Regions from separate parts of the Streptomyces sp. NPDC058335 genome, predicted to be linked through region 1. Evidence: riboswitches for the same ligand, from Rfam matches in the RefSeq annotation. Region 1 holds a riboswitch; the other holds the start of a gene.

Region 1 (11,981 bases):
GCAGGGGCTGGCCGAGCACCCGGTCGGGCAGGTTGAGCGCGGCGGCGATGGTGGAGGCCTCGGCCTCGGCGGAGTACCCGCCCTTGGTGAGGAACTCCGTCTCCTGGCGCTCGTACTGCCTGAGGGCCTTCTCGCGGGTGGAGCCCGAGCCGTTGGCGATGCGCTGCTCGTTGTCGCGCATCTTGCGGATCAGTACGTCGAGACCGCGGGCGGAGAGGATGCGGTCGCGGGCGAGGACGTCGAGGTCTCCGGTGCGGGGGTCCTGCGGGAGGTAGCCGACCTCTCCGGAACGGGTGACCTGGCCCGCGGCGGGGATGCCCTCACCGGCGAGGACCTTGGTCAGCGTGGTCTTGCCGGCGCCGTTGCGCCCGACCAGGCCGATGCGGTCGCCCTTGGCGATGCGGAAGGAGGCGTTCTCGATGAGGATGCGGGCACCGGCGCGCAGCTCGATGCCGGAGGCGGAGATCACGGACAGACTCCAGAGCGGGTGGGGGCGGGATGGGCGGCTGAGGACGTTCCCGCCGTCTAATGCGCGAGGAGAATGGCCATGGGGCCATTCTACCGGGGCCGTGCAAGCACTTTTTCTGCGTGCGGGTGTTCGATCTTCGCGGGGCGCTGCGCGCGGGGAGCGGGGCCGTGGCGCGGTGCGGCAGGTTCCGCCGGCCTCGCGTCCCGGTCGCGCGGTGCCGCGTACCGGGGGCATTGTCGGTGGTCGCTGCCAGACTGGGCCGTGAGTGACATTTCCGGCAGGAATCGCGCTGGGATCACAAGGGAGTGATCGGCATGGCAGGCACGAGCGGCGGACGCCCCAGCATCTACCCGACGGTGTTGTACCGGGACGCGAAGGCGGCGATCCGGCAGCTGACGGAGGTTTTCGGCTTCTCCGAGCTGTCGGTGTTCGAGGGCGAGGACGGCTCGGTGCTGCACGCCGAGCTGGTACAGGGCAACGGCGCGGTGATGCTCGGTTCGAAGGGCCGCGGCGGTCTCTTCGACGCGGCGATGAAGGACGCCGGCCCGGCCGGGGTGTACGTCGTCGTGGACGACGTCGACGCCCACCACCGGCGGGCCGTGGAGCACGGCGCGGAGATCCTGATGCCCCCGACGGACCAGGAGTACGGCTCGCGGGACTACCTGGCCCGTGACGTCGAGGGCAACATCTGGAGCTTCGGCACGTACGCGCCCGAGATACAGGGCTGACACCGGCGCCGGGTTCAGCCCCCGGTGTGGACCTGGAAGGCGGCCCGGCGGACGGCCTTGGCCAGCGCCGGGTCGGGGTGCGCGGCAGCGAGGGCCACCAGGACCTGCACGGTGCGCGGGTGCCCGACGGAGCGGACCTCGGCGAGCAGCGCGGGCACGGTCGGCTGGAGCGCGGACTCCAGGTGCCGTACCAGCATCGGCGCCTCGCCGTGGTCGGCGACGGCCGCGGCGGTGTCGACCCACAGCCAGGTGGCCTCCTCGCGGGTGAGCACCTCGTGGGCGTCCTCGGGGTCCACCCCGTCGTGCTCGGCCAGCCACAGCAGGGCGTACGGCCGCAGGGCGGGCTCCTCCACGACGGCGCGGACGTCGGGCTCGGCGGGGGCGCCGACGACGCGCAGGGCCTCGAAGGCGAGGCCTCGCAGCAGGGCGTCCTCGCCGCGGGCGGCGGCGAGCAGGTCGCCGACGGCACTGCCGACGGGGCGGGCGGCGAGCCAGGCGCGGTACTCGGCGCGGGCGGCGTTCGGGCGGAGCTGGGCGCAGCCGCGGAGCATCTCCTCGGCGGCGACCTCGATGTTGCCGGCGGGGCTCTGCGCGGCGACGCAGATCTGCTCCAGCTTGACCCAGACCGCCCAGCTGCCGAGCGGTGTGAGAGTGGCGTGGCCGTCGCCGCAGGTGAGGGCACCCACGGAGGCGAGGGCGTGCAGGGCCCAGTCGAGGAGGGGGGCGAGTTCGGCTGCGCGGGCGGGCTCCGCCGGGTCGGCGTCGGCGGAGGGGCCGGACGGCCTGGGGCTCGCGGTGTCGGCGTCCTCGGGGCCGTAGGAGACCTCGCAGCGTTCGGTGCGCAGTTCGGTGACGCGCTGGCGCAGCAGGTCGAGAAGCTGCTCCACGGGGACCGGGCCGGCGGACAGCTGGAGGAAGGAGAGCACCTGCGGCATGGCCGAGACGACCTCGGCGACGGCGCCGGGCTCCTGGTCGGCGGGTTCCGGGGTGGCCAGCGACCAGGCGTCGAAGAGAGCGACCCAGCCGCGCAGGACGGCGCTGTCGTCACGGTTCCAGGCGCGCAACCGCCAGCCGGGGCGGGCGCTGTCTCCGTGCACCTCGACGAGGCCGGCGAGGCGGGCGGTGTCCCAGTCGGCGCGGACCTGAGCCGTGGTCAGACCCAGATCCGACGCGGCGCGTTCGGCCGTCGTCGCGGAGAGGGTGGCCTTGCCGTCGTCGGTGGCGGCGTCCCGGCCGGGGCCGAGGGCGTTGTCCGCCCAGCGGGCGACACGGGCCGCGGACGCCAGACCGGAGCGCGCCATTCTGGCCAGCTCCGCCGGGGCGGGGGTGCCCTCCGGCGGGCGGGGTACGGGGCGGCGGGGGCGCCGCTGGTTCACAGCTGAGGGGGCGGCGGCCAGGGGTCGTGGGCGGACGAGTCGAAGCCTGGAGTCGCGCGGGATACGGGACGTCACGGGTGCAGTCTTCCGGTTGACGGTCGGAAAACCCAAACGGAATGTCACGGCGGGCTACGGGACTGGCCAACGCACGGGGTTGGGGGAGGGGTGAGGGGGTGTGTTCAGGCCAGCGGTACAGCCTTAAACGGAACCTCAGGCACCGCTCCGGGCACGGTACGGGCGCGGTTCTCGCTCCGGTGTCTCACATCAATGGGGTGAGGAAGCGGCGCAGGGCTTCCTCGTACGCGGCCGGGTCGGGGTTCCACATGGCGGCGTGCGGAGCGTGCGGGACGGGGTGGAGCGTGACCAGACCGGGGCGGCGGGCGGCGAAGCGGCGGGAGACCGCCCAGGGGGCCACCCTGTCGTCCGGGCCGTGGAAGACCAGGGTCGGTACGGCCGGCCAGGCCGGGTCGGCCGTACCGTCGGAGAGGCCGGCGTTCAGGCCGGCGCGTCCCTGGGCGGCGCGGACGGCCAGCGGCAGCAGCGCGCCCGGGGTGTGCCGGGCGGAGGCGAGGGCCCGCAGGGTCGCCTGCCAGTCCAGGACCGGGGAGTCCAGCACCAGTCCGGACACGAGGTCGCGCAGCCCCGAGCGGGCGGCGGCGCGCAGCGCCATGGTGGCGCCGGTGGACCAGCCGAGCAGGACGATGCGCTCGGCGCCGTAGCGGACGGCGTACCGCATCGCCGCGTCCAGGTCGCGCCACTCGGACTCGCCGAGGTGGTTGAGGCCGTCCGGGGAGCGGGGCGCGCCCAGGTCGCCGCGGTAGGCGAGGGCGAGGACCGGGAAGCGGCGGCGGTGCAGGAAGCCGGTCAGGTTCAGGGCGTGCTCGCGGGTGGTGCCCAGGCCGTGCACGGCGATCACCCAGGTGCGGCGGGCGCCGGGGACGAACCACGCGGGCAGCGGGCCCAGCTCGCCGGGGACGTCGACGTCGGCGTGGTCGAGGCCGAGCGCGGTGTCCGGGTTGCCGACGTACAGGTTCGGGGTGAGCCACACCGTGTCGCCGGCGCTCAGGGTGCCGTGGGTGACGCGCTCCAGGCGGCGTACGACGGTGTCGGCGGAGTGCGGGGCGGTGGCCAGGACGGGGCCGACGACCGCGTGGGAGCCGTCGCCCGCGAGGCCGTAGGTGCCGGGGCGCAGGGCGGCGAGGTCGCGGGTGAGGGTGACCTGGCCGGCGGCTGTGCCGTGCACGGTGAGCCGGGGTTCGGTGGGCAGGGGGCGGCCGGGTGACGCCTTCAGCGCCGCGTCGCTGGCCAGGCGGCCCGCGGCCACGCTCGCCGCGCCGGCGGCGAGGGCTGCGGCTGCGGCTGCGGCTGCGGTGACTGCGGTTGCGGTGACTGTGCGCACTCGTCCAGTGTCCTGGCCGATCCTCTTCGCGGCCAGTGGTGGGGGTTCAGGGCGTCATGGGCGGGTGCGGGTCCTCGGATCCCGGAGACCTCGCCTCACGTCTTCTGGCCGTAGCCGCTCAGCTTCTCCCCCGCCTCCCTCACCTGCCCCTCCGTCAGCAGGTTCGGGGTGTGGCCCGGGACGGACGCCGCTGTCAGCCACAGGTGGCACATCCATTCCAGCTGGGCTGTGCGGTCGTAGGCCTCGTCGAGGGTGGTGCCGTAGGTGAGGGTGCCGTGGTTCTGGAGGAGGCAGGCGGTGCGGTCGGTGAGGGCGTGGAGGAGGTTGCCGGCCAGTTCCTCGGTGCCGTAGGTCGCGTAGGGGGCGACGCGGACGGGGCCGCCGAGGGCGCCCGTCATGTAGTGGACGGGCGGGAGTTCGCTCACCAGGGTCGAGACGGCGGTGGCGTGCACGGCGTGGGTGTGGACGACGGCGCGGGCGTCGGTGGTGCGGTGGACGGCGAGGTGCATGGGCAGTTCGCTGGTCGGGGTGAGGGTGCCGAGGACCTGTCGGCCGTCGAGGTCGACGCCGGTGACGTCGTCGGGGGTGAGGCGGTCGTAGGGGACGCCCGAGGGGGTGACCAGGACGAGGTCCCCGACGCGGACCGAGACGTTGCCCGAGGTGCCGACGACGAGGCGGTCGGCGACGGTGCGGCGGGCCGTGGCCACGAGCTGTTCCCAAACCCGTGCGACCTCTCCTGCTTGCAGGTCGTGGGTGCCGTCGTCGGTGTCGCGTCGCTGGTCGGTCATGCCGTGATCCTGCCACGTGACCAATGTCTCTTTCACTGCTCTTCGGGGCCCTGGAGAAGTACCCCCGGAACTCCGGCCCGTGCGGCGTCTGGGGCGTCGAGGCGGAGCGGAACGAGTCCCGCCGATTGTGGACACCGTGATGCCCTGCCCAGTTCACCTTCCGTTCACTCAGGTTCCCTACGTTCATCCAGCCAATGACCTCGAACGATTGCCTGGGTAAATGGAAAGCTTCTCGCTGATCCTCGCGATTGTGGTAATAACCGCTCTCGCGTTCGATTTCACGAACGGTTTCCACGACACCGCCAACGCGATGGCCACCACCATCTCGACCGGTGCGCTCAAGCCCAAGGTCGCGGTGGCCATGTCCGCCGTGCTGAACCTTGTAGGCGCCTTCCTCTCCGTGGAGGTCGCGAACACGATCTCCAAGGGTCTCGTCGACGAGACCGGCATCCGTCCCGAGGTCATCTTCGCCGCGCTGGTCGGCGCGATCCTCTGGAATCTGGCGACCTGGCTGGTCGGGCTGCCGTCCAGCTCCTCGCACGCCCTGATGGGCGGCCTGATCGGCGCCACCATCGCCTCCGCCGGTGTCGGCGCGGTCCACGGTGACGTGCTGGTCACCAAGGTCCTGATCCCGGCGATCGCCGCACCGATCGTGGCGGGCCTCGCCGCGATGCTCGCGACCCGGCTGTCGTACACGCTGGGCAAGAAGGCCGACGGCAAGGCCGCCGCGAAGGGCTACCGCACCGGCCAGATCGCCTCCGCGGGCCTGGTCTCGCTGGCCCACGGCACCAACGACGCGCAGAAGACGATGGGCATCATCACCCTCGCCCTGGTCGCCGGCGGCGCCGTCGCCCCCGACTCCGACCCGCCGATGTGGGTCATCCTGTCCGCGGGTGTGGCCATCGCGCTCGGCACCTACCTCGGCGGCTGGCGCATCATCCGCACGATGGGCAAGGGCCTGACCGACCTCCAGCCGCAGCAGGGCTTCGCCGCCCAGACCAGCGCGGCCACCGTCATCCTGGCCTCCTCCCACCTCGGCTTCTCGCTCTCCACCACGCACTCGGTCTCCGGATCGGTGATGGGCGCCGGCCTGGGCCGCAAGGGCGGGGTCGTCCGCTGGTCGACCGCCACCCGGATGTTCGTGGCCTGGGGCCTGACGCTGCCGGCCGCGGCCCTGGTCGCCGCCCTCGCCGAGTACGTGACCGGCTTCGGCGACTGGGGCACGGCGCTCGTCGCGGTGTTCCTCGTCGCCTCCAGCGCCGCGATCTGGAAGCTCTCGCGCCGCGAGATCATCGACCACACCAACGTCATCGACGTGCCCGAGGAGCCGGCCGGCGTGGTGACCACCGCGATCGCCGCCGTGACCCCGCCCCCGGCGGGCACGGTCACCGAGGACCTGACGGCCACCATCCCCGCCCGCGTGGCGGAGTCGGCCCCGCCGGCCACCACCAGCGTCTGAGTCCCGCCCCCACCGGTACGAAGGAAGAAGCAGCATGAAGATCGACTGGGCGGCTCTCGGCTCCGTCTTCGGCGTCAGCCTCCTCATCACCGTGGCCCTCGTGGCCCTGTTCACTCTCGGCATCATGGGCCTCTCCCGCCGCGAGCGGGCCGCGGCCCAGGGTGACTCCGCCACCCTGGCGGTCACCGGCGCGTACGCGTGCTTCGCGGCGTGCGCGGCGGCGGTGGCGTACGGGATCTCGCTGATCGTCGCCTGACGGACGGACGGCGCACGCGCGCGTGGGGCGCGGGACGGATCACCGTCCCGCGCCCCACGCGTGCGTGACGGCCGTGACCGGAGGTGTGTGGGGTTCTGCACACTGTCCCGCCGCAGGTCAACAGCGAGTTGACGGCCGTTCCGGGCACGTGGTGGACTGCCGGGGCCATGTACGGCGACAGAAGAGGAAGCCGGTGTGAATCCGGCGCGGTCCCGCCACTGTCACCGGGGTAGACACCCCCGGGAGCCAGGAACTCTCGTCGCCGGTCTCGTCGAACCAGGGCGTGGACACCCTGAGTGAGGACATATCGCCATGCTCGGCTGCCGTTCGAGGTTCAGCACCAGGTCGTTGCCCGACCCGTCGGCCGGCTGAGCCGGTGGGTGCCGATCGCCGCTACGCGTACGGTGCCGCCGCCGGCCTCCTGGGGGACCTGCTCCTCGGCGATCCACGCCGGGGACATCCGGTCGCCGTGTTCGGGCGGGCCGCGGCCGCCGCGGAGCGGGTGCTGTGGCGGGACCACCGCGGGTGGGGCGCCCTGCACACCGCCGTGTGCGCCGGTGGCGCCGTGGCCCTCGGGGCCGCCGCCACACGTGCCGTACGACGCTCCCCCGCCGCCTCCGTCGCGTTGACCGGCGCCGCCGCCTGGGCCGTCGTCGGCGGCACCTCGCTGGTGCGGGAGGCCCGGACCATCGGGCGGGCCCTGGAAGCGGGGGACGTCGAGGGCGCGCGGGCGCGGCTGCCGCATCTGTGCGGGCGGGACCCGCAGTCCCTGGACGCCGACGGGATCGCCCGCGCGGTCGTCGAGTCCGTCGCCGAGAACACCTCCGACGCGGTCGTGGGCGCCCTCGTGTGGGGGGCCGTCGGCGGAGTGCCGGGACTGCTCGGGTTCCGGGCCGTCAACACCCTGGACGCCATGGTCGGCCACCGGTCGCCGCGCCACCGCCGGTTCGGATGGGCCTCGGCCCGGCTGGACGACGTCGCCGGATGGCCGGGCGCGCGGCTGACCGCCGTACTCGCCGCCGTCGGCGGGGACGATCCGCGGGGTGCGGTGCGGGCCTGGCGGGCCGACGCGCGCCGGCATCCCAGCCCCAACGCCGGTCCCGTGGAGGCGTCGTTCGCCGGTGCCCTCGGGGTGCGCCTCGGCGGGACGCTGTCGTACGGCGGGCGGGTCGAGCACCGGCCCGTGCTGAACGGGGAGCGGGGGCGGCCCGTGGTGCCCCGGGACATCGAACGTGCCGCGCGGCTCTCCCGCCGGGTCGGCCTGCTCGCGCTCGGCGTCACCGTCGCCGCGCGCGTCATCACCGCGCGCGTCGTCGCCGCGGGAGCGAAGGGGCGTACGTCATGAGCGGGGGTCTCCTCGTCGCCGGCACCACCTCCGACGCGGGCAAGAGCGTCGTCACGGCCGGGATCTGCCGGTGGCTGGTGCGGCAGGGGGTCAAGGTCGCGCCCTTCAAGGCGCAGAACATGTCCCTCAATTCGTTCGTGACCCGCGAGGGTGCCGAGATCGGGCGGGCGCAGGCCATGCAGGCGCAGGCCTGCCGGGTCGAGCCGACCGCACTGATGAATCCCGTGCTGCTCAAGCCCGGCGGTGAGCGGAGCAGCCAGGTGGTGCTGCTCGGGAAGCCGGTCGGTGAGATGAGCGCGCGCGGCTATCACGGGGGGCGGCAGCAGAAACTCCTGGGAACCGTTCTCGACTGTCTGGCCGAGTTGCGGGGCACGTATGACGCGGTGATCTGTGAGGGGGCGGGCAGTCCCGCCGAGATCAATCTGCGGCGGACCGACATCGTGAACATGGGCATCGCGCGGGGGGCACGGCTGCCGGTGCTGGTGGTCGGTGACATCGACCGGGGCGGGGTCTTCGCCTCGTTCTTCGGGACCGTCGCGCTGCTCTCCCCGGAGGACCAGGAGCTGGTCGCCGGGTTCCTCGTGAACAAGTTCCGCGGTGACGTCTCGCTGCTGGAGCCGGGCCTGGACATGCTGCACGGGCTGACCGGGCGGCGGACGTACGGGGTGCTGCCGTTCCGGCACGGGCTGGGGATCGACGAGGAGGACGGGCTGCGGGTGTCGCTGCGCGGGACCGTCCGGGAGTCGAACGTCTCCCCGCCCGTCGGTGAGGACGTGCTGCGGGTCGCCGTGTGCGCGGTCCCGCTCATGTCCAACTTCACCGACGTGGACGCGCTGGCCGCCGAACCGGGCGTCGTGGTGCGGTTCGTGGACCGGCCGGAGGAGCTGGCCGACGCCGACCTCGTGGTGATCCCCGGGACGCGGGGGACGGTCCGGGCGTTGGAGTGGCTGCGGGAGCGGGGGCTCGCGGAGGCCATCGGGCGCAGAGCCGCCGAAGGCCGGCCCGTCCTCGGCATCTGCGGCGGCTTCCAGGTCCTCGGTGAGCACATCGAGGACGAGGTCGAGAGCCGGCGAGGCCATGTCGACGGACTCGGGGTGCTGCCGGTCCGCGTGCGGTTCGCCCGCGAGAAGACGCTCACCCGGCCGGTGGGGGAAGCCCTCGGCGAGCCGGTCGAGGGGTACGAGATCCATCACGGGGTCGCCGAGGTCAGTGGCGGTGAAGCGTTCATCTCCGATGACCGGGGACACCGCCTGGACGGCTGCCGGGTCGGACAGACCTGGGGCACCCACTGGCACGGCTCACTGGAGTCGGACGGTTTCCGCCGGGCGTTCCTGCGGGAGGTGGCGGCCGCCGCGGGCCGCCGTTTCGTGCCGGCCGCCGACACCTCGTTCGCCGCGCTGCGCGAGGAGCAGCTCGACCGGCTCGGCGACCTCATCGAACAGCACGCGGACACGGACGCGCTGTGGCGGCTCATCGAGTCGGGCGCGCCGCAAGGACTGCCTTTCATTCCACCGGGAGCGCCCGCATGAGCACAGTGTTGTTGTTGTCGACCGCCGACACCGATCTGCTGGCGGCACGGGCCGCCACCGGCGCCTCGTACCGGATCGGCAATCCGACCCGCGTGGACGTCGCGGAGGAGCTCCCGGCCCTGATCGAGGGCTCGGACATCGCCGTCGTACGGCTGCTCGGCGGGAAGCGGGCCTGGGAGGACGGGCTCGCCGCGCTCAGGGCGTCGGGCATCCCCACGGTGCTGCTGGGCGGGGAGGCGGTGCCCGACGCGGAGTTGATGGCCGAGTCGTCCGTGCCCGCGGGTGTGGTGGCGGAGGCGCTCAGGTATCTCGTCGAGGGCGGGCCCGCCAACCTCACCGAGCTGGCGCGGTTCCTCTCCGACACCGTGCTGCTGACCGGCGAGGGGTTCGAGGAGCCGCACAGGATGCCCGGGTACGGCGTCCACGGGGACCGGGTGTTCCAGGACGGCCGTCCGACCGTCGGTGTGCTCTTCTACCGCGCCCATGAACTGAGCGGCAACACCGCGTTCGTGGACACGCTGTGCGACGCGATCGAGGCCGCCGGGTCCAACGCCCTCCCGGTGTACTGCGGTTCCCTGCGCGACGCCGACCCCGGCCTGTACGAGATCCTCGGCACGGCCGACACCCTGGTCGCCACGGTCCTCGCCGCCGGCGGCACGCACGCCTCGCAGGCCTCGGCCGGCGGCGACGAGGAGGCCTGGGACATCGGAGCCCTCGCCGACCTCGACGTACCCGTCCTGCAAGGCCTTTGCCTGACCTCCTCGAAGGCCGCCTGGGACGCCTCCGACGCCGCCCTCTCCCCCATGGACGCGGCGATGCAGGTCGCGATCCCGGAGTTCGACGGGCGGCTGATCACGGTCCCGTTCTCCTTCAAGGAGCAGGGACCGGACGACGTTCCGGTGTACGTCGCCGATCCCGAGCGGGCCGCGCGCGTCGCCGGAATCGCCGTACGGCACGCCCGGTTGAAGCACAAGGCGAACGCCGACAAGAAGCTCGCGCTGGTCTTCACCGCCTACCCGACCAAGCACTCGCGGGTGGGCAACGCGGTCGGCCTCGACACGCCCGCCTCGGCCGTCCGGGTCCTGGACGCCCTCGCCGGAGCCGGCTACTCGCTCACCGCATACCCCGACAACGGCGACGAGTTGATCCACCGGCTGATCAACGCCGGTGGCCACGACGTCGAATGGCTCACCGAGGAGCAGCTCGCCGCCGCGCCCGCGCGGGTGCCGCTGGCCGACTACCGGGCCTGGTTCGACAGGCTCGACCCCGACCTCAGGCAGGGCATGCTGGACGCGTGGGGCGAGCCGCCGGGCAGCCTCTACGTCGACGGCGACGACATCGTCCTGGCCTCGCTCCGGTTCGGGAACGTCGTGGTGATGATCCAGCCGCCGCGCGGCTTCGGCGAGAACCCCATCGCGATCTACCACGACCCGGACATGCCGCCGTCGCACCACTACATGGCGGCCTACCGGTGGCTGGAGAACAGTTTCGGCGCCGACGCGATCGTCCACATGGGCAAGCACGGCACGATGGAGTGGCTGCCGGGCAAGGGGCTCGGGCTCAGCGGCGGCTGCGCCCCCGACGCCGTACTCGGTGAACTCCCGCTGATCTACCCGTTCATCGTCAACGACCCCGGCGAGGGCACCCAGGCCAAGCGGCGCGGGCACGCCACCGTCGTCGACCACCTGGTGCCGCCGATGGCGCGCGCCGACACCTACGGCGACCTGGCCAAGCTGGAGCAGCTCCTCGACGAGTACGCGCTCGTCTCCGACCTGGACCCGACGAAGGCGCCGGCCGTGCGGGCGCAGATCTGGACGCTGGTGAAGGCTGCCGAGCTGCACCACGACCTGCATGTCGACGACCAGCCGGACGACGAGGCGTTCGACGAGTTCGTCATGCACATCGACGGCTATCTGTGCGAGATCAAGGACGTTCAGATCCGCGACGGCCTGCACATCCTCGGCGGCGGACCGGTCGGCGAACCGCGCGTGAACCTGGTGCTGGCCGTGTTGCGGGCCTCGCAGGTGTGGGGAGGGCGGGCGAACGCGCTGCCCGGTCTGCGGGCCTGCCTCGCGGAGCACTTCGGGCTCGTCGAGAAGGAGCTGCTCGCCGAGCCGGGGGCGCCGGTCAAGGTCCCGGTGGAGCTGACGGACCTCGTGGACGGTCCGTCCCGCTCGGCCGCCGACGCGGTCGACCTGCTGGAGCAGCTGTGCCGGCGGATCGCGGAGGGCATGGAGGCGCGGGGATGGGCGGCCGGCGAGAGCCGGGCGCTCGTCGGGGAGGTCCTGGGCACCGAACTCCCGGACGCCGTCGCGGTGGTGGAGTTCGCCTGCACGGAGGTCGTGCCCCGGCTGGAGAGGACCACCGACGAGATCGGGCACATCCTCAAGGCCCTGAACGGCGGTTACGTCCCGGCCGGCCCGTCCGGTTCGCCGACGCGCGGACTGGTCAACGTCCTGCCGACCGGACGCAACTTCTACTCGGTCGACCCCAAGGCCATTCCGTCCCGGCTGAGCTGGGAGGTCGGGCAGGCCCTCGCGGACTCGCTCGTGCAGCGCTATCTCCAGGACACCGGCGAGTACCCGAAGTCGGTCGGCCTCACGGTGTGGGGCACGTCCGCCATGCGCACCCA
Region 2 (11,981 bases), on a different contig from region 1:
ATGGTCGGCGTCTCCAGGAACAGATTCAGGGACTGCGCCTGGTCCAGGTAGGGGGTACGCGCGGCGGCCATGTCGATCAGGCCGCGCTGCGGGATCTCCCACGCGGTGCGGTACAGCGCCCGTACGTCCTCGGGGATCCAGGTGAAACCCTGCACCGAGCCGCTCGCCTCGCGCAGCGCCTCGCGGGTGCGGGCGTCCCAGACGCCCAGCTCCTTGAGTTCCCGCACCAGGTAGGAGTTGACCTGGAGGAACTCGCCGGACAGCGTCTCGCGCTTGAACAGGTTGGAGACCTGCGGCTCGATGCACTCGTACACACCGGCGATCGACGCGATGGTGGCGGTCGGCGCGATGGCCAGGAGCAGCGAGTTGCGCATCCCGGTCGCCGCGATCCGCTCGCGCAGCGCCGCCCAGCGCTCCGGCCAGGTGAACTCGACGCCGTAGTGGTCGGGGTGCAGCACGCCACGGGCGGTCCGGGTCTTCTCCCAGGCGGGCAGCGGGCCGTTGCGCTCGGCGAGGTCGGCGGAGGCCTCGTACGCGGCGAGCATGATCCGCTCGGCGATCCGGGTGGAGAGGGCCTTGGCCTCGGGCGAGTCGAAGGGCAGCCGCAGCTTGAAGAAGACGTCCTGGAGGCCCATCGCGCCCAGACCGACCGGACGCCAGCGGGCGTTGGAGCGGCCCGCCTGCTCGGTCGGATAGAAGTTGATGTCGACGACGCGGTCGAGGAAGGTGACGGCGGTGCGGACGGTCTCGTCCAGCCGCTCCCAGTCGATGACCTCGGTGGCCCCGGGGTCGGTGTCGACGAACGCGCCGAGGTTCACCGAACCCAGGTTGCAGACCGCCGTCTCGCCGTCGTCGGTGACCTCCAGGATCTCCGTGCACAGGTTCGAGGAGTGGACCACATGGCCCGGCTCGGCGGTCTGGTTGGCGGTGCGGTTGGCGGCGTCCTTGAAGGTCATCCAGCCGTTGCCGGTCTGCGCGAGGGTGCGCATCATGCGCCCGTACAGATCACGCGCCGGGATGGTCTTCTTCGCCAGTCCCTTGGCCTCCGCCGCGCGGTAGGCCGCGTCGAACTCCGCGCCCCACAGGTCGACCAGCTCGGGTACGTCGGCCGGGGAGAACAGGGACCACTGCCCGTCGGCGTCGACCCGGCGCATGAACTCGTCCGGCACCCAGTGCGCCAGGTTGAGGTTGTGCGTGCGGCGGGCGTCCTCACCGGTGTTGTCACGCAGCTCCAGGAACTCCTCGACGTCGGAGTGCCAGGTCTCCAGGTAGACCGCGGCCGCGCCCTTGCGCCGGCCGCCCTGGTTCACGGCGGCGACCGAGGCGTCCAGGGTCTTCAGGAACGGCACGATGCCGTTGGAGTGCCCGTTGGTGCCGCGGATGAGCGACCCGCGGGAACGGATGCGGCTGTACGACAGACCGATGCCGCCGGCGTGCTTGGAGAGGCGGGCGACCTGGTGGTAGCGGTCGTAGATGGAGTCCAGCTCGTCCAGCGGGGAGTCGAGGAGGTAGCAGGACGACATCTGGGGGTGGCGGGTGCCGGAGTTGAACAGGGTGGGGGAGGACGGCAGGTAGTCCAGGCGGCTCATCAGCGTGTAGAGCGCGGCGACCTCGTCGACGGACCTCGTCGTGTCGTCCTCGGCCAGGCCGCTCGCCACGCGCAGCAGGAAGTGCTGGGGCGTCTCGACGACCTTGCGGGTGATCGGGTGGCGCAGCAGGTAGCGGCTGTGCAGGGTGCGCAGGCCGAAGTAGCCGAAGCGGTCGTCGGCGCCCGTGTCGACCAGCGCATCGAGCCGGGCCGCGTGCAGCCGCACGAACTCGGCGGTGCGGTCGGCGATCAGGCCCTCACGGTGGCCGACGGCGACGGACCCGGTGAAGGAGGTGACGCCCTGGGAGGCGGCCTCCGCGCGGATGCCGACGGTCAACAGCCGGGCGGCCAGCCGGGAGTAGGCGGGATCCTCGGAGATCAGACCGGCGGCCGCCTCCGTGGCCAGCTCGCGCAGCTCCGACTCGTCCGCCCGCGCGGACCGGCCCCGCAGGGCGGCGGCGGCGACCCGGCCGGGGTCGGCGTCGGGAAGGTCGGCGGTCAGCTCGGTCAGCGTCCGCAGCAGTGCGGCTCCGGGACCGTCGGTCTCCAGGGCTGCTGAAACCGGTTCGGCTGGCGCGATGGTCACGTGGGGCTCTCCCTCGCTCGGCGGGGGCCTTGCGGAGGGCAGGGGGCAGCACGCGAGCGCGGGGCGCGTCGCGTCCACCGGCCCATTCCGCGAGGCCCGGACGTCAGGGCACCCGAACCGGACGGACCGGGTGCGCTGCCGGCAGGTGCTCGGACTGACCATGCGTGCGCAAATGCATAGGAACGCACGCAAGTACACCGTTGCGGGACAGTTCCGGATTCGCACCGGATTCCCCTGCGGCGACAGCGAGCTTGAGCATACATCTTGTGCCGGGCTGCCGCGTTACCCCCAGATGTTGTGTCGGGCTGGCTTCGCAGCGTCAACTCATGGGGCAGTTCCGGCCGGAGCGCGCACGACAGCGGGCCGCCGGGGCGATGTGCCTCGGCGGCCCGCTGTGGGCTCGGGTGGGGGATCCCTCCCCCTCGGGCTAGTGCCCCGCGCCCGCCGTGGCCGGGGGCAGTTCCACCTTGACGCCCGGGTCGCCGGCGTCCGCCGTGTAGTCCGACGGGGACGTCTCGTCGACGCCCTCCGGTGCCTTCAGCGCCTTGAGGACGAAGGTCAGCACCACCGTCACCACCACGTTCAGCACGAACGCCGTGAGGCCGATGTAGCCGATCTCACCGATGCCGGGGATCTCCTTCGACGAGCCGCCGAAGTGCTTCTGGGTCGGGGAGGCGACGCCGTACGCGGCGGCCGTGCCGTAGACCATGCCGACCGCCCAGCCGGCCAGCAGCGCCCAGCGGTGGAACCAGCGGGTGAACAGGCCGCCGACCAGGGCCGGGAAGGTCTGGAGGATCCAGATGCCGCCCAGGAGCTGGAAGTTGATGGCGACCGTCTTGTCCATGGTGAGGACGAAGACCAGCGCGCCCACCTTCACCAGGAGCGAGACCAGTTTGGAGACGCGGGTCTCCTCCCTGGGCGTGGCGTCCGGCTTGATGAAGTCCTTGTAGATGTTGCGGGTGAAGAGGTTCGCCGCCGCGATGGACATGATCGCCGCCGGCACCAGCGCGCCGATGCCGATCGCCGCGAAGGCCACGCCCGCGAACCAGTCCGGGAACATGTCCTCGAACAGCTGCGGGATCGCCAACTGGCCGTTGGAGACCTTCACCCCGGCCGCGATCGCCATGAAGCCCAGCAGGGCGAGCAGACCGAGCATGAGGGAGTACAGCGGCAGGATGGTGGTGTTGCGGCGGATCACGTCACGGCTGCGCGAGGACAGCGTCGCGGTGATCGAGTGCGGGTACATGAACAGCGCCAGCGCGGAGCCCAACGCCAGCGTGGCGTACGTCCACTGGCCCGCGTCGCCCGGCACCAGCGCACCGCGCGGCGCGCCCGTCGCCGGGTTGGTCTGCGCGAAGGCGTCGCCCGCCTTGGCGAAGATGTCGTCGAACCCGCCCAGCTTGATGGGGATGTAGATGATCGCCACCGCGATGACGATGTAGATCAGCGTGTCCTTCACGAACGCGATCAGCGCGGGCGCCCGCAGCCCCGAGGAGTAGGTGTACGCCGCGAGCACGCCGAAGGCGATCAGCAGCGGCAGGTCCCTGACGAACCAGTTGGTGTCCTCGCCGCCGCCGACGCCCATCACGTCCAGCACGGCCTGGATGCCGACCAGTTGGAGCGCGATGTACGGCATGGTGGCCAGGATGCCGGTGACGGCCACAGCCAGCGACAGGCCCTTGGAGCCGAACCGGCCGCGCACGAAGTCCGAGGTCGTCACGTACCCGTGCTTGTGCGACACCGACCACAGGCGCGGCAGGAACGTGAAGATCAGTGGGTAGACGAGGATCGTGTACGGCACCGCGAAGAAGCCCGCCGCGCCGGCCGCGTAGATCGCCGCCGGGACCGCCACGAACGTATAGGCCGTGTACAGGTCGCCGCCGAGCAGGAACCAGGTGACCCAGGTGCCGAACGACCGGCCGCCCAGGCCCCATTCGTCGAGGCTGTGCTCGTCGTCGGCCTTGCGCCAGCGGGCGGCCAGGAATCCCATGACGGTGACGGCCAGGAAGAAGAAGATGAAGACGGCGAGTGCCACGCCGTTCACGCCGTCGTTCACTTCGCCGCACCTCCGCCCTGGTGCCTGCGGCCGCGCTGGTCGAACTGCCACAGCTTGTACGCGGTCACCGTGAGCATGGTGGAGAGCAGCACCCACAGCATCTGGTACCAGTAGAAGAACGGGATGCCGATGAACGTGGGGTCGGTCTTCGCGTACGAACCGACCCACAGCATCGCCACGAAGGGCGCGAACAGACAGAGGGCGATGACGACACGCAGGGGCGTCACCACCGGCCCTCTGTTCACTTCTGGGGTTTCTGACATCGGGCGGCTCCGTCCCCTCGCAGATCATGTGCAACGCGCACGAAATGTAGGTGACGGATAAAGGTAAGCGGAAGACCTCGTCCGCATATCGGTCCCGCTGCTAGGTCCACGGGCGGCTTGAGCCGCGCGACGCTGTGCTGTCCCGGGGGGTGACCCCCGGACCCCCAGCCGTCCCGCCGGACCGTACGTCTAGTCCACGGGCGGCTTGAGCCGCGCGACGCTGTGCTGTCCCGGGGGGTGACCCCCGGACCCCCAGCCGTCCCCCCGGACCGTACGTCTAGTCCACGGGCCGCTTCAGCCGCGCGACGAACTTGTATCGGTCGCCCCGGTACACCGACCGTACCCACTCCACCGGGAGGCCGTCCTTGTCCACGGAGTGGCGGGACAGCATCAGCATCGGCAGGCCGACGTCCGTGCCGAGCAGGCCGGCCTCGCGCGGGGTGGCCAGGGAGGTCTCGATGGTCTCCTCGGCCTCGGCGAGGTGGACGCCGTAGACCTCCGCGAGCGCGGTGTAGAGGGACGTGTACTTCACCAGTGACCTGCGCAGGGCCGGGAAGCGCTTGGCCGAGAGGTGGGTGGTCTCGATGGCCATCGGCTCGCCGTTGGCCATGCGTAGCCGCTCGATGCGCAGCACGCGGCCGCCCGTGGTGATGTCGAGCAGCTCGGCGAGGCGGTCGTCGGCCGTGATGTAGCCGATGTCGAGCAGCTGCGAGGTGGGTTCGAGGCCCTGGGCGCGCATGTCCTCGGTGTACGAGGTGAGTTGGAGCGCCTGGGAGACCTTCGGCTTGGCGACGAAGGTGCCCTTGCCCTGGATGCGCTCGAGCCGGCCCTCGACGACCAGCTCCTGGAGCGCCTGGCGCACGGTGGTGCGCGAGGTGTCGAACTCGGCCGCCAGCGTGCGCTCGGGCGGCACCGGGGTGCCGGGCGACTGCGTCTCCGTCATGTCGAGGAGATGCTTCTTCAGGCGGTAGTACTTGGGCACGCGCGCGGTACGGACGGTCGCCCCACCCTCGTTCTCCGCACTGCTGACGTCGGTGCTCATGTCCTGCCTTCCCGGCTCCGGGTGCCGAAGCGACCGACAAACCCGTCGGCCGCGGCTCACATCGTGGCACGGGTTTGTCGGCGGGGTGTCCAGTGCGGTGCCCTCGCGCGCTCCGTGATCTCTTCTGTATACCTCCGGGACCCCCGTTGGTCTAGTCCAGCATCTCGGCCAGGGCCGATTGGTTCAGTCCCCCGAAGGGGGTCGATGCGTCGCCCTTGAATTGAAAAGTCCCTGCATATCGCGGTCCCGTAACGGACGACTCAACCCCGGTTGAACACCCTTGACAGCCCAATTGGTCTGAGCCAAGCTCCGGCTTACTGGTCTACACCATTGGTCCAGGTCCTGGTCCCACGGACGGTACGCGTTGACGCTCGACCGCGGCGGGGAGGCAGGGGGGTTTGTGGCATCCCTGAGGAGGGTTGGCGTGAAGCGCAAGCTGATAGCCGCGATCGGTATCGCGGGCATGATGGTCTCCATCGCGGCGTGCGGGGACGACAAGGACAGCGGTGGCTCGGACAAGGGCACCGACGCCAAGGAACTGACGGTCTGGCTGACCGTCGACGCCCAGAACAACTGGCCCGAGCTGGTCAAGGCCGCGGACGCGGCGGTGCAGAAGAAGCACCCCGGCGTGAAGATCACCCACGAGTACTACGGCTGGCCCGACAAGAACGCCAAACTCGACGCGGTCCTCGCCACCGACAAGGTGCCCGACGTGGTCGAGATGGGCAACACCGAGATGCTCAGCTACATGGTCAAGGGCGCCTTCGCCCCCCTCGACGCCACCAAGTTCGACAACTCCTCCGCCTGGCTGGACGGCCTCAAGGCCTCGGTGACGTACGAGGACAAGACCTACGGCGTGCCGTACTACGCCGGTGGCCGCGTCGGCAACTGGCGCAAGGACCTCTTCGCCTCCGCCGGAGTCAAGGCGGCCCCGAAGACCTACGCGGAGCTGACCGCCGCCCTGGACAAGGTCCAGAAGAAGGAGGGCGACAAGTTCAGCTCCTGGTACCAGCCCACCCGCGACTGGTACGCGGCCATGTCCTTCGTCTACGACGCCGGCGGCTCCATCGCGAAGGAGGAGGGCGGCCAGTGGAAGGGCAACCTGTCCTCCCCCGAGTCCGTCAAGGGCCTCAACGAGTACAAGAACGTCGTCGACAAGTACATGCACGGCGACAAGACCAAGGACGAGTCCGACCGTTACATCGTCTACGGCCAGGGCAAGTCCGGCATGATCTTCGGCGCGGCCTGGGAGGGCGCGACCGCCGAGGCCCCCGAGAACGACAAGAGCGGCAAGCTCAAGGGCAACCTCGAGAACTTCGTGATGCCCGGTCCGTCCGGCAAGAACCTCCCCGTGTTCCTGGGCGGCTCCGACCTCGCCGTCCCGGTCAAGTCGGACGCGCAGGAACTCGCCGCCGAGTGGATCAACGCGTTCACCGGTCCGGCCGGCCAGAAGGGCCTGATGGCCAAGGGCAACCTGCCCAACAACAAGACCGACCTCGCGACCCTGAAGAACGACCCCAAGACGGTCGTACCGGCCACCGCCGCCGAGTCCAACTGGTTCGTCCCGATGGCGCCCGGCTGGGGCCAGGTCGAGAAGGCCCAGGTCCTCCAGACCATGCTCCAGAGCATCGGCACCGGCAAGAAGACCGTCGAGGAGGCCGCCAAGGAGGCGGACGCCGCGATCGACAAGGTCATCAACACCAAGTGACGAGAGGCGGGGCTCCGCTGCGGCGGAGCCCCGCCGTCCGTACGACCGAGAGGGCCCCGGCCTCCGTACCCCCACGGGGCTTCGCCTTCGTACGACCTGAGGGACCGCTGAGGAGCGCGCGATGAGTGCCGCAGACACCACCACCCCTGCCAAGGTGCCGCCGCCGCGGCCGGCACCGCCACCGCCGTCCGTGCCACGGCGGCCTCGCGCCAAGGCGGCCTCCGCCTCCGCCGGCACCCCCTGGCTGCTGCTCGCCCCCTGCCTGCTGATCCTCGTGCTGGTGATGGGCTATCCGCTCGTCCGCCTGGTCACCCTCTCCTTCCAGAAGTTCGGGCAGTCCCAGCTGTGGGGCTTCCAGCCGGCCGAGTCGGTCGGGTTCGACAACTTCACCAACGTGCTGGGCGACAGCGAGTTCTGGTCCGTCGTGCTGCGCACGATCGTCTTCGCGGCCGGCTGCGTCATCTTCACGATGGTCCTCGGCATGCTGATCGCGCTGCTGCTCCAGCGGGTCTCCGGCTGGGTGAAGACGCTCATCAACATCGCGCTGGTGGCCAGCTGGGGCATGCCCATCATCGTGGCCACCACGGTCTTCAAGTGGCTGTTCGACGCCGACTACGGCATCCTCAACGCGGTCCTGAGCAGGCTGCCCGGCGTCGACATGATCGGCCACAACTGGTTCGCGAGCGGGCCGCAGGGCCTGGCCGTGATCATGCTGCTGGTGATCTGGGGAGCCGTCCCGTTCGTGGTGATCACCCTCAGCGCCGGTCTCACCCAGGTTCCCAAGGAACTGGAGGAGGCCGCCCGCCTCGACGGCGCCGGCGCCTGGGGCGTCTTCCGGTACGTCACCCTGCCCATCCTCAAGCCGATCATCGTGATGCTCACGACCCTGTCGGTCATCTGGGACATGGGCGTCTTCCCGCAGGTCTTCGTGATGCGCAACGGCCATCCCGAGGCCGAGTTCCAGCTGCTGACGACGTACTCCTACGACCGCGCCTTCGTCGTCAACGACTACGGCCAGGGCTCGGCGATCGCCCTGATCACCGTGCTGCTGCTGCTCGGTGTGGTCGCCGTGTACATGCGCCAGATGCTGAAGATCGGAGAGGTCGAATGAGCGCCATCGCCACGGCGAGGAGCGGCTCCGGCGGCGGCTCGGGCCGTCGGAAGCCCAAGCTCGGCTGGAACCTCCTCGGCCTCCTCGTGTTCGTCGTCGTCGGCTTCCCCGTCTACTGGATGCTCAACACGGCGTTCAAACCGGCGAAGGACGCCATCGACCCCGACCCGAGCCTGCTGCCCACCGCGCTGACCTTCTCCAACTTCGGCCGCGCGATGGACATCGCCGACTTCTGGGGCCCGGTCGCCCGCAGCCTCGTCGTCTCGCTCGCGGTCGTGCTGATCGGCATCGTCGTCGGCATGCTGGCCGCGCTCGCCATCTCCCGGTTCGCCTTCCGCGGCCGCAAGATCGTGATCGTCGGCATCCTCGCGGTCCAGATGGTCCCGCTGGTCGCCATGATCATCCCGGTCTTCCTGCTCCTGAACGACCTGGGCCAGTACGACCGGCTGACCGGCCTGATCATCACCTACCTGACCTTCATCCTGCCCTTCACGGTGTGGACCCTGCGCGGCTTCATCGTCAACATCCCGAAGGAGCTGGAGGAGGCCGCGATGGTCGACGGCTGCTCCCGCACCGGCGCCTTCATGCGCGTGGTCTTCCCGCTGCTCGCCCCCGGCATGGTCGCCACCTCGGTCTACGGCTTCATCCAGGCCTGGAACGAGTACCTCTACGCCCTGATGCTGCTCAGCCAGAAGAACCAGACCGCGACCGTCTGGCTCGGCAACTTCACCACCAAGCACGGCACCGAGTACGCCCCGATGATGGCCGGCGCCACCCTGATGGCCGTCCCGATCGTCGTGCTGTTCCTCCTCGTCCAGCGCAAGATGGCCGCGGGTCTCACCGCGGGCGCCGTGAAGGGATAACGCCCCCGATGACGACACTCGCCAGCGACACCGACACTCTGACGCGTGACGCCCTGACGGTCCTCCAGCCCGGTTTCGCCGGCACCAGCGCCCCCGACTGGCTGCTGCGCCGCCTCGGCGAAGGCCTGGCCTCGGTCGGCCTGTTCGGCCGCAACATCGCCTCCCCCGAACAACTCGCCGCGCTCACCGCCCAGTTGCGCACCGAGCGTGACGACGTGCTCGTCGCGATCGACGAGGAGGGCGGCGACGTCACCCGCCTTGAGGTGCGGACCGGCTCCAGCTTCCCCGGCAACCACGCCCTCGGCGCGGTCGACGACACGGATCTCACCAGGCAGGTCGCCTTCGAGCTGGGCCGCCGCCTCGCGGCCTGCGGCGTCGACTTCAACTGGGCCCCGTCGGCCGACGTGAACTCCAACCCGGGCAACCCGGTGATCGGCGTACGCTCCTTCGGCGCCGACCCCGACCTGGTCGCCCGGCACACCGCGGCCTATGTCACCGGCCTCCAGGCGGCGGGCGTCGCCGCCTGCACCAAGCACTTCCCCGGCCACGGCGACACGGCCGTCGACTCCCACCTCGCCCTGCCCCGCATCGCCGTGGACCCCGCGGTGCTGGCCGAGCGCGAACTGGCCCCGTTCCGCGCGGCCATCGCCGCCGGCAGCCGTGCCGTGATGAGCGCGCACATCCTGGTCCCCGCCCTGGACCCGGACCGCCCGGCGACGTTGTCCCGCCGCATCCTGACTGAGCTCCTGCGTGGCGAACTCGGCTACGACGGCCTGATCGTCACCGACGGCATGGAGATGCAGGCGATCGCCGGCACCTACGGCATCGAGCGCGGCAGCGTCCTCGCCATCGCGGCCGGCGCCGACGCCATCTGTGTGGGCGGCGGCCTCGCCGACGACGAGACGGTACGGCGCCTGCGCGACGCCCTCGTCGCCGCGGTCCGCGTCGGCGACCTCCCGGAGGAACGCCTGGCCGACGCGGCGGAACGGGTCCGCGCCCTGGCCCGCTGGACGGCCTCGGCAGCGGCCTCCGCCGACCGGGCCGGCGCGCGGACCGACATCGGCCTCGTCGCCGCGCGCCGCGCACTGCGCCGCACCGCCGTCGCCCCCTTCACCCCGCTCACCGACGCCCCCTACGTCGCCGCCCTCACCCCGGTCGCCAACATCGCCGTCGGCGACGAAACCCCCTGGGGCGTGGCCGTGGAACTCGCCCGGCTGCTGCCCGGCACCGAGACGGGCAGCTTCGCCGGCGAGGACGCGGGACAGGCGGCACTGGTCGCGGCGGGGGAGCGGCGGATCGTGGCCGTGGTCCGCGACGAGCACCGCCACCCCTGGATGACGGCGGCCCTGGACACCCTCCTCGCCGCCCGCCCCGACACCGTCGTCGTCGAGATGGGCGTCCCGCAGGCCCCACCGCGCGGCGCCCTCCACCTCGCCACCCACGGCGCGGCCCGCGTCTGCGGACGGGCGGCGGCGGAGGTCATCGCGGGCGCGTGACGCCCCCCACGACGACACAGGCGCCGGTTCCCCTTTCGGGGAGCCGGCGCCTGTCCTGTCGTAGCGGGCGTTGTAGCGGAGGCCCTCAGATCCCCTGCCAATCAGGCTTGTTGGCGTACGTGTGCCGGAAGTAGTCCGCGAGCTTCAGCTTGGACGCGGCCCCCTCGTCGATGACGACCGTCGCGTGCGGATGCAGCTGGAGCGCCGAGGCGGGACAGATCGCCGCCACCGGCCCCTCGACCGTCGCGGCGACGGCGTCCGCCTTGCCCTCGCCCGTGGCGAGCAGCACCAGGTGCCGCGCCTCCAGGATGGTGCCGATGCCCTGCGTGATGACGTGGTGCGGGACCTGTTCGATGTCCCCGTCGAAGAACCGCGCGTTGTCGATCCGGGTCTGCTCGGTGAGCGTCTTGATCCGCGTCCGGGAGGCCAGCGAGGAGCAGGGCTCGTTGAACCCGATGTGCCCGTCGGTCCCGATCCCCAGCAGCTGGAGGTCGACCCCGCCGGCCGCGGCCAGCGCCCGGTCGTAGGCCTCGCAGGCGGCCTGTACGTCCTCGGCGGTGCCGTCCGGCCCGAGGAAGGCGTCCATGCCGACGCCGAGCGGCTCCAGCACCTCCCGGCGCAGCACCGAGCGGTAGGACTCGGGGTGCTCGGCGGGCAGCCCCACGTACTCGTCGAGCTGGGCGATCCGCGCCCGTGAGGTGTCCACGGCACCGGAGCGCACCTGGGCCGTCAACGCCTGGTAGACCGGCAGCGGGGTGGAACCGGTGGCCACGCCGAGCAGGGCGTCGGGCTTGCGCCGCAGGAGCTGGGCGATGGCATGGGCGATGAGTTCGCCGCCCGACCTGGCGTCCGCAACGATGACAACTTCCACGCTGGCCTGCCGTTCTGGAGAGGGGGTCGAGTGGGGCCCCGAAGGGCTATGTGGTTTAGACCAATCCACGGACCAATCTAACAGAATCGGGCACCCCCGCCCAGGTGGCGAAGGTCGCGCGAGGCCGTCCGTGTCCACGGCGATCCGGAAATTGCCCTGCCGATCGGGCCCCGCGAGGGAACCCGCACAGGCTAGGCTGCGTTGTGGATGCTAGGGCGTCCGAATACCTACGGTTGAACAAGCTCCGGCACATGGACACCGATAAGTGGTCTAGTCCAGAATGGCGGGGGTAGGTAGCAGACTTCCGTCTTCCCCGCACAGGAAGGCGGACCGAGGACCCGGAGCTCTCTGCCCTGACTGCCCCGGATCCTCACCCTCGGTCGGCGGGACCGCACAC

The links. A riboswitch is a leader RNA that binds a small molecule or an ion and turns the genes downstream of it on or off. The one in region 1 is predicted to bind cobalamin.
Region 2: another riboswitch for cobalamin. It lies ahead of ACFWJX_RS35260 (ribonucleoside-diphosphate reductase subunit alpha); the one in region 1 lies ahead of ACFWJX_RS08280 (cobalamin biosynthesis protein).

Annotation. Positions count from the first base shown of each region.
Region 1 is NZ_JBHXHX010000004.1:48,452-60,432, forward strand. Features, by position in the region: gene ACFWJX_RS08245 (ABC-F family ATP-binding cassette domain-containing protein) at 1-469, opposite strand, end outside; gene ACFWJX_RS08250 (VOC family protein) at 784-1,197, shown strand; gene ACFWJX_RS08255 (hypothetical protein) at 1,212-2,648, opposite strand; gene ACFWJX_RS08260 (alpha/beta hydrolase) at 2,833-3,972, opposite strand; gene ACFWJX_RS08265 (class II aldolase/adducin family protein) at 4,068-4,760, opposite strand; gene ACFWJX_RS08270 (anion permease) at 4,981-6,219, shown strand; gene ACFWJX_RS08275 (hypothetical protein) at 6,254-6,475, shown strand; cobalamin riboswitch at 6,619-6,751, shown strand; gene ACFWJX_RS08280 (cobalamin biosynthesis protein) at 6,852-7,820, shown strand; gene ACFWJX_RS08285 (cobyric acid synthase) at 7,817-9,349, shown strand; gene cobN (cobaltochelatase subunit CobN) at 9,346-11,981, shown strand, end outside.
Region 2 is NZ_JBHXHX010000025.1:60,108-72,088, forward strand. Features, by position in the region: gene ACFWJX_RS35260 (ribonucleoside-diphosphate reductase subunit alpha) at 1-2,174, opposite strand, end outside; cobalamin riboswitch at 2,297-2,463, opposite strand; gene mctP (monocarboxylate uptake permease MctP) at 2,602-4,230, opposite strand; gene ACFWJX_RS35270 (DUF3311 domain-containing protein) at 4,227-4,493, opposite strand; gene ACFWJX_RS35275 (GntR family transcriptional regulator) at 4,771-5,535, opposite strand; gene ACFWJX_RS35280 (extracellular solute-binding protein) at 5,960-7,243, shown strand; gene ACFWJX_RS35285 (carbohydrate ABC transporter permease) at 7,365-8,354, shown strand; gene ACFWJX_RS35290 (carbohydrate ABC transporter permease) at 8,351-9,217, shown strand; gene ACFWJX_RS35295 (glycoside hydrolase family 3 protein) at 9,226-10,713, shown strand; gene nagB (glucosamine-6-phosphate deaminase) at 10,799-11,584, opposite strand.